One region of the Nocardioides sp. NPDC006273 genome, then DNA from elsewhere that is predicted to be linked to it. Evidence: riboswitches for the same ligand, from Rfam matches in the RefSeq annotation. Region 1 holds a riboswitch; the other holds the start of a gene.
The links. Region 1 has a riboswitch for S-adenosylmethionine ahead of ABZZ22_RS23080 (aminotransferase class V-fold PLP-dependent enzyme). Riboswitches for the same ligand answer to the same signal wherever they lie in the genome.
Positions count from the first base shown of each region.

Region 2: linked by a shared signal. The riboswitch ahead of thrC (threonine synthase) and the one ahead of ABZZ22_RS23080 (aminotransferase class V-fold PLP-dependent enzyme) in region 1 are both predicted to bind S-adenosylmethionine.

Region 1 is NZ_JBEXSD010000068.1:5,673-10,090, forward strand. It holds gene ABZZ22_RS23075 (transglycosylase domain-containing protein) at 1-1,332, shown strand, start outside; SAM riboswitch class IV at 1,419-1,532, shown strand; gene ABZZ22_RS23080 (aminotransferase class V-fold PLP-dependent enzyme) at 1,576-2,994, shown strand; gene ABZZ22_RS23085 (biotin/lipoate A/B protein ligase family protein) at 3,153-4,208, shown strand.
Region 2 is NZ_JBEXSD010000024.1:22,293-26,710, forward strand. It holds gene lon (endopeptidase La) at 28-2,364, shown strand; SAM riboswitch class I at 2,535-2,672, shown strand; gene thrC (threonine synthase) at 2,684-3,976, shown strand; gene ABZZ22_RS12615 (SGNH/GDSL hydrolase family protein) at 4,028-4,418, shown strand, end outside.

The sequences.
Region 1 (4,418 bases):
GAGCTGCTCGGCCTGAAGGGCGCCGACGGCAAGCCGCTGTTCACCGAGGAGAAGATCGACAGCGGTGGCCTTCGGATCACCGCGACGCTCTCGCCGAAGGTGATGAAGGCGTCGGCGTCCGCTGCCAAGACCGTGAAGCCGAAGAACCGAAAGGCGTACGTCAAGAACGACCCCGAGCAGAAGAACGCCCTGCACGTGGCGACCGCCTCGGTCGACGTCGCCTCCGGTGCGCTGCTCGGCTTCTACGGTGGCCAGGACTATCTCGACAGCCAGCACAACTGGGCCGCGACCGGAGGCCACGCCGGGTCGACGATGAAGGTCTTCGCCACCGCGGCGGCGATCGAGAAGGGCTACTCGCTGAAGTCGACCTGGGCGGGCGACTCTCCGTTCACGACCTACACCGGCCGACCGGTCGTCAACGAGGGCGAGCAGGCCGGGGTCGCCGACGGGATGGACTACGGCCAGCACATCACCATGCTCAAGGCGATGGAGCAGTCGGTGAACACGGCCTACATCGACATGACCGAGTCGATGGGCGGCCCCGAGGCGGGTCGCAAGGCGATCTACGATACCGCGGTGGCGGCCGGTGTCGCCCCGGTGAAGCCGAACCCGAAGTTCCCGGGCATCCCCAGCACCACCTCCGACTTCGACCACAAGACCGACGACCGGATCGCCCTCGGCCGGGCCAACGTCAGTCCGATCAACCTGGCCAACGCCTACGCCACGATCGCCAACGGCGGCTACCGCCACGACGTGCACGTGGTGAAGAAGGTGCGCGACCGGGCCGGCAACGTCCTCTACAGCTGGAACGGCAGGAAGAACGGCCGGCACGCGATCTCAGAGGACATCGCCGCCGACGTGACGTACGCGATGCAGGGTGTGGTGCAGAGCGGCTCGGGCCGGAAGGCCCAGACCATCGGTCATCCCGTCGCCGGCAAGACCGGCACCGCCACCTGCGGTACATCGCAGCATGTGTGCACGTCGTGGTTCGCCGGGTTCACCCCGCAGATCGCCACCGCCGTCCGCTTCTCACGCGGCAACGGAGAGGGGAAGCTCGACGGTGGCTGGATGCCGTCCTACTTCGGCGCCGACTATCCCACCGAGACCTGGGCGGCGATCATGGGGAAGGCCATGGAGGGCAAGGAGGTCGAGAGCTTCCCCGAGCCTGTCTACGTCGACGGCCAGGATCCCGAGTCCGGTCACGAGGCGCATCTGATCGCTCCGCCTCCGCCGCCGGAGGGGGACAAGGATGAGGATGAGTGCGACCCCATCGCAGAGTTCTTCGGCGCCTGTGACAACAAGGACAAGGGCCGCGGAAAGCACGACGACTGACACCCATGTCTGTCATGTGAGACAGGTGTCCGTCGATTGAGATGTGATTTGGCGGAGGCACGCGGTCTCCGGCACGCTTTGGGCACGGTCACGACTGCCAGCGCGAAGCCCCGGCTTGCTGGCGGGCAACCCTCCCATGCGGCGGGGTGCTCCGGGTGACGACCAGGCCCTCGCCGAGGTGGCGCGGGCAAGCGCGTGCTTCGCCGGATCGGGCCGGGGAGCCCTGACCCCGAAGGGTTGACCATGTCCCTGCTCCCGCTCGTAGGCTCCGACACGCAGGTCCCGCTGCTGGACGGCACCACCACGACGTACGCCAACCTCGACGTCGCCGCGTCGGCACCGGCGCTGCGGAGCGTGGCCGACCGGGTCGCCGAGGTCCTGCCCTGGTACGCCTCCGTCCACCGCGGCGCCGGCTACCTGTCCCAGGTCTCGACCGCCCTCTACGAGGAGTCACGCGCGACCGTCGGCGCCTACGTCGGTGCCCGCGAGGACGACGTCACCGTCATCACCCGCAACACGACCGACGCGGTGAACCTGCTGGCCGGCTGCGTACCCGGCCGGGTGCTCGTCCTCGACATCGAGCACCACGCCAACCTGCTGCCGTGGCACCGCGTCGAGGCGGGAGTGACCGAGCGTCAGCGAGGGAACCATGAGGATAGGTCACGCCCGCGTCCGTACTCTGGCGCTTGCGCTACGGAGGCGGGCGTGACCACGGTCGCCGGCCGCGAGACCCTCGCCGGCACCATCGACGCTCTCGCCGGCGAGCTGGCCCGAGAGAACTACGCCCTGGTCGCGATCACGGGAGCCTCCAACGTCACGGGCGAGGCCCTGCCGGTCGCCGAGGTCGTCACCCTGGCTCACGCCCACGGCGCCCGCGTCTTCGTCGACGGGGCCCAGCTGCTCGGCCACCGTCACTTCTCGCTGGCCGCGACCGGGGCCGACTACGTCGCCTTCTCCGGCCACAAGCTCTACGCCCCCTACGGCGCCGGCGCCCTGGTCGGGCGTCGCGACTGGCTCGACGTCGGCACTCCCTATCTCGCCGGCGGAGGGGCGGTCGACGACGCCAGCCACGACTCCGGGATTGCGATCGTCGAGACCACCTGGCAGCCCGCCCCGGCGCGTCACGAGGGCGGCTCTCCCAACGTCGTCGGCGCGGCCGCGCTGGCCGCTGCCTGCGCGGCTCTCGGCGCTCTCGAGCCCGCTGAGCTGGACCGCCACGAGGCGTCGCTGAGGGGTCGCCTGGTGGCCGGTCTGTCCGCCCTGGACGGGGTCGAAGTCCTGCGACTCTGGTCCGACTCCGACGAGCCGGTCGGGGTCGTGACGTTCACGGTCGCCGACATCGAGCCCGGCCGGGTCGCGGCCTACCTCTCCGCCGAGCACGGCCTGGGCGTACGCGACGGCCGCTTCTGCGCCCAACCGCTCCTCAAGCGCCTCGGGCTCACCGGTGGCGCGGTCCGCGCCAGTATCGGTATCGGCACCTCGGTCGCCGACGTGGACCGGCTGGTGGCCGGCGTACGTTCTCTTCTCGAGGGTGACGTCCGGGGCGACTACGTCCTCGTCGACGGTGCCTGGACGCTCGCCGAGGACCCGCGGCCGCTAGTCGGACCGGTCGGTCTGACCCGCCTGGCCGACACCGCCGGCTCCTGTGGCGCCGCCGTCTGAGGAAAGCCTGCCGAGGCGTCCGCTAGGTCGGCCGAGGCGTCAGGTGCGGCGGCCGAAGCGTCACTCCGGTCGGCCGAGTGGTCAGTGGGTGACGTCTCGGCCGACCGGAGCGACGTCTCGACCGGGATGAATCGCCGCGTTCACGGTGTTGAGAGACTGTGAGCGAACGAGTGCATGGCGAGCGGAAGGTACGCGGCGGCAAGCTGGTCGTCGTCGACGCCACCGTCTCCGCGGACAAGATCATCGACGTCGTCCTCTCGGGCGACTTCTTCCTGGAACCCGACGAGGCGCTCGGGTGGTTGACCGCTGCCCTGGAGGGGCAGCCGGCCGACGTGTCCCTCGACCATCTGACCGCGGTCCTCGACACCGCCGCCCGACATGCCGACCTGGTCGGCTTCGGCACCCGCGACATCGCCCTGACGGTCCTGCGGGCGCTTGGCCGGGCCACGACCTGGGACGACCTCGACCTCGAGATCATGGAGACCGGGCCGCTGGGGCCGCGGATGCAGATGGCCCTCGACGAGGTCATCGTCCGCCAGGTCGCCGAGGGCCGCCGTGCCCCCAGCCTGAGGTTCTGGGACTGGGCCAGCAGCGCGGTCGTGATCGGCAGCTACCAGTCGCTGTCCAACGAGGTCGACGAGGCCGCCGCCGAGCGTCACGGCATCGAGGTCGTACGCCGCATCTCGGGCGGAGGCGCGATGTTCATCGAGCCGGGCAACACGATCACCTACAGCCTCGCCGTGCCCGACACGCTCGTGGCCGGGATGTCCTTCCAGGAGTCCTACGCGTTCCTCGACGAGTGGGTGCTCCGGGGTCTGCGCAGCGTCGGGATCGAGGCCGCCTACGCCGGCCTGAACGACATCGCCTCGCCGGTCGGCAAGATCGCCGGCGCCGCGCAGAAGCGGGTCCCGGGCGGGGTCCTGCACCACGTCACGATGGCCTACGACATCGACGCCGACAAGATGCTCGAGGTGCTCCGGATCGGCCGGGAGAAGATGTCCGACAAGGGCACCAGGAGCGCAGCCAAGCGGGTCGACCCGATCCGTTCGCAGACCGGGCTGAGCCGCGAGAAGGTCATCGATGCGCTGCTGTCCGAGTTCGAGCAGAGCTTCGGGGCTGCGTACGTCGGCCTCGATCAGGCCACGATCGACGAGGCGGCAGCGCTGGTCGAGAGCAAGCACGGGACCCCGGCCTGGCGCGCGAGAGTGCCCTGAAAGTTGGACTCCGCTGCTCGGAGCGTTCCTTGGATGAGATGGGGGGGTCCTCATTCACGACCGACATCACGAGCAGCGGAGCGCCGCCAGTTTGGCACGCCCAGATATGGCGTCGCAATAGGTGAAGGCCCCTCTGAGGGCATTTTCTGTCGGTCGATCTGCAGGGTGGAACTCATGGGGTATGGAAAGTGCCCTTCTAGAGGACTTCGA
Region 2 (4,418 bases), on a different contig from region 1:
CACTCAACTTCTGTAGGAGGGTCCGTCATGGACAAGCTTCCCGTGCTGTTCGTCTCCGACGCCGTGGTCCTGCCGGGCATGGTCGTGCCGATCGAGCTCGACGAGGCCGCGCAGGCTGCCGTCGACGCTGCCAGGGCCGGCTCGGAGAGCCGGCTGCTGGTCGCACCGCGGCTGGGGGACCGGTACGCGACGTACGGAGCCGTCGCCACGATCGAGCGCGTCGGCCGTTTCCGGGGCGGTGAGCCCGCGGCCGTGCTGAGGGCCGACGGCCGCGCGAAGATCGGCGCCGGTGTGACCGGGCCCGGCGCGGCACTGTGGGTCGAGGTCGAGCCCGCGGTCGAGACCACGACGGAGCATGCGAAGGAGCTGGCCGAGGAGTACAAGCGGCTGGTCGTCGCGGTGCTCCAGCGTCGCGAGGCCTGGCCGGTCATCGACCAGATCAACCGCCTGAACGACCCGGCCGAGATCGCCGACACCGCCGGCTACGCGCCCTACCTCGACGACGAGGCCAAGCGCGAGCTGCTGGAGACGCCGGACGTCACCGAGCGCCTCGAGAAGGTGATCGAGTGGGCCAAGGAGTACATCGCCGAGTCCGAGGTCACCGACAAGATCGCCGAGGACGTACGTGAGGGCATGGAGAAGACGCAGCGGGAGTTCCTGCTGCGCCAGCAGCTCGCCGCGATCCGCAAGGAGCTCGGCGAGGGCGAGCCCGAGGGGTCGGACGACTACCGGGCCCGCGTCGAGTCCGCCGACCTTCCCGAGGCCGTACGCGAGGCCGCGCTGCGCGAGGTCGACAAGCTCGAGCGTGGCTCCGAGCAGAACCCCGAGACCGCCTGGATCCGCACCTGGCTGGACACCGTGCTGGAGCTGCCCTGGGGTGTGACCACGGAGGACTCCACCGACGTGACCGCCGCCCGCGAGGTGCTCGACGCCGATCACCATGGTCTGGAGGAGGTCAAGGACCGGATCGTCGAGTATCTGGCGGTGCGGGCCCGGCGCGCTGAGCGTGGCCTGCAGGTCATCGGCGGCCGTGGCTCCGGTGCCGTGGTGCTGCTCGCCGGCCCGCCAGGAGTCGGCAAGACCTCCCTCGGTGAGTCGGTGGCACGGTCGCTGGGGCGGAAGTTCGTCCGTGTCGCGCTCGGCGGTGTCCGTGACGAAGCCGAGATCCGTGGTCACCGCCGCACCTACGTCGGCGCGCTCCCGGGTCGGATCGCGCGGGCCATCAAGGAGGCCGGCTCGATGAACCCCGTCGTGCTCCTCGACGAGGTCGACAAGGTCGGCTCCGACTACCGGGGTGACCCGGCCGCCGCGCTGCTGGAGGTGCTCGACCCGGCGCAGAACCACACCTTCCGCGACCACTACCTCGAGCTCGATCTCGACCTCTCCGACGTCTTGTTCGTCGCCACGGCCAACGTCGTCGAGCAGATCCCGTCGGCGCTGCTGGACCGCATGGAGCTGGTCACGATCGACGGCTACACCGAGGACGACAAGGTCGCCATCGCTCGCGACTTCCTGCTGCCCCGGCAGCTCGAGCGCGCCGCGGTGACCGCCGAGGAGGCCACCGTCACCGACGAGGCGCTGCGTGAGCTGGCGGCGAACTACACCCGCGAGGCGGGCGTCCGCCAGCTCGAGCGGCTCATCGCCAAGGCGCTGCGCAAGGCGGCGACGAGGCTGGCCACCGGGGCGGAGCGCGTCGAGATCGACCTGGACAACCTCAAGGACCTGGTCGGGCGGCCGCGGTTCACTCCGGAGTCGGCGGAGCGTACGTCTGTGCCTGGTGTCGCCACCGGACTGGCCGTCACCGGGCTCGGTGGGGACGTGCTCTTCATCGAGGCGTCCGCCGCAGAGGGGCAGACCGGGTTGAACATCACCGGCCAGCTCGGCGAGGTGATGAAGGAGTCCGCGCAGATCGCGCTCTCCTTCGTACGCTCGCACGCCGCCGAGCTCGGCGTCGACCCGGCCGTGCTCGACCGCTCGCTCCACGTCCACGTACCCGCGGGGGCGGTCCCCAAGGACGGGCCGTCGGCCGGGATCACGATGGTCACCGCGCTCACCTCGCTGGCGACCGGTCGTCCGGTGCGCAGCGAGGTCGGCATGACCGGTGAGGTCTCCCTCTCCGGGCGGGTGCTGCCCATCGGCGGACTCAAGCAGAAGCTGCTCGCCGCCCAGCGAGCCGGCCTGACCGAGGTCTTCGTGCCGCAGCGCAACGAGCCGGATCTCGATGACGTCCCCGACGAGGTGAAGCAGGCGCTGAAGATCAATCTGGTCAGCGACGTACGCGATGTCGTACGTGGTGCGCTCGCCGAGCCCGCCGGGGACAGCGCTGAGGGCGGGGCTGAGGTCGGGGCCGCGCACGCCGCCTGAGATGTAACACGTCGTTCGTAGGACTATCCGGTCGTTGTGACGACCGGATAGTCCGTGTAACAGCGTGTTACAGCACTCGGGGGAGCCTGTCGGTCCGGATAGTGGACGTCTGGTCCGCGGAGTGGGACCCGCGTGTGCTGGCGGCGGGTTGCCTGCCGTACGATCGGTATTGCTCATCGAGAGGGACTGAGGGAACGGCCCTGAGAAGTCCCGGCAACCGCCACGAGCCTCCTCCCACCTGTGGGCGGGTCGTGGAAACGGTGCTAATTCCGGCCCGGCGCGAGAGACGTGATCGGGGAAGATGAGGAGGAGGTTTCTCATGAGCGCTGTGACATCGGAGCCCAACGGCACGACCACGGAGAAGAAGGGTCTGCGCGAGGGTGCGTTCGGTAACGCCTCGGCACTGTCGTGCCGCGAGTGCGGCCACCAGATCGAGCTCGGACCGCACTACGCGTGTCCGGAGTGTTTCGGGCCACTGGAGGTGGCCTATGACTTCCCGGCCGTGACCCGCGAGGAGATCGAGGCCGGACCCCGCAACATCTGGCGCTACAAGGCGTTGCTGCCCGTGCCGGACGACATCGAGCAGAGCCCCAACACCGAGCCCGGCTTCACCCGGCTCCTGGACGCGAAGAACCTCGCCCGGGAGCTCGGCATCGAGAAGATCTGGGTGAAGGACGACTCGACCAACCCGACCAACTCCTTCAAGGACCGCGTCGTCGCGTGTGCGCTGAGTGCCGCCCGCGAGCTCGACGCCAAGGTCTTCGCCTGCCCCAGCACCGGCAACCTGGCCAACGCAGTCGCGGCCGCCGGTGCCCGGGCCGGGATCCCCACCGCCGTCTTCATCCCGAGCAACCTCGAGCAGCCCAAGCAGGTCAACTCCGCGGTCTTCACCGACAACCTGATCGCCGTCGACGGCAACTACGACGACGTCAACAAGCTCGCTCAGGAGATCGCCGCGGAGGAGGAGGGCTGGGCGTTCGTGAACGTCAACGTACGTCCCTTCTACGCCGAAGGCTCCAAGACGCTCGGCTACGAGATCGCCGAGCAGCTCGGCTGGCGCCTGCCCGACCAGATCGTCATCCCGGTGGCCTCCGGCTCGCAGCTGACCAAGGTCGACAAGGCCTTCAAGGAGCTGGTCAAGCTCGGCCTGGTCGAGGAGAAGCCCTACCGGATCTTCGGTGCCCAGGCGACCGGCTGCAACCCGGTCGCGACCGCCTTCAAGGCCGGCGTCGACGCCATCCGTCCGGTGAAGCCCGACACCATCGCCAAGTCGCTGGCCATCGGCAACCCCGCCGACGGCATCTACGTCCTCGACGCCACCCGCTCCTCCGGCGGAGCGGTCGAGGAGGTCACCGACGACGAGATCCGCTCGGCGATCGTGCTCCTTGCCCGCACCGAGGGCATCTTCACCGAGACCGCCGGCGGCACCACGCTCGCGGTCACCAAGAAGCTCGTCGAGACCGGTGCCCTCGACCCGACGCTCGAGACCGTGATCATCAACACCGGCCACGGTCTCAAGACCCTCGACGCGATCAGCGGCATCGTCGGCCCCCGCGCCACCATCTCCCCCAACTACGACGCCTTCGAGGCGGCCGGTCTCTCCCAGGCGTAGGGCTGCTCCGAAGGAACCGGACGTTCACATACGTCGGGTAAACAAAGGAGCGTGAACACCGCGAAGACGAGTGAAGAGGCCAGGTGGCTCGGTATGGTCGCCGCCACTGCCGGGGTCGCCGGCGCGGTCGGTGTGGTCGGGGCGGCGGCCGGTGCCGGGTTCGTGACGTTGTTGAAGAGACAGGCCGCGCACGCGCGCGACGTGATCGGCAAACCCCTCGGCGAGGAGGCGATCGACGCCGACAAGGTCTACAAGAAGACCTACGGCGGTACGCCGGTGGAGCTGCTCGTCCTCGGCGACTCGATCGCCGCCGGGCTGGGTGCGGAGACCAGGGGCGGCACCCTCGGCGCACGGCTGGCCAAGGGCATCGCCAAGGCCCTGCTGAGGCCGGTGCGGCTGCGCACGGCAGCGGTCGTCGGGGCCGAGACCTCGATGGTCCCCG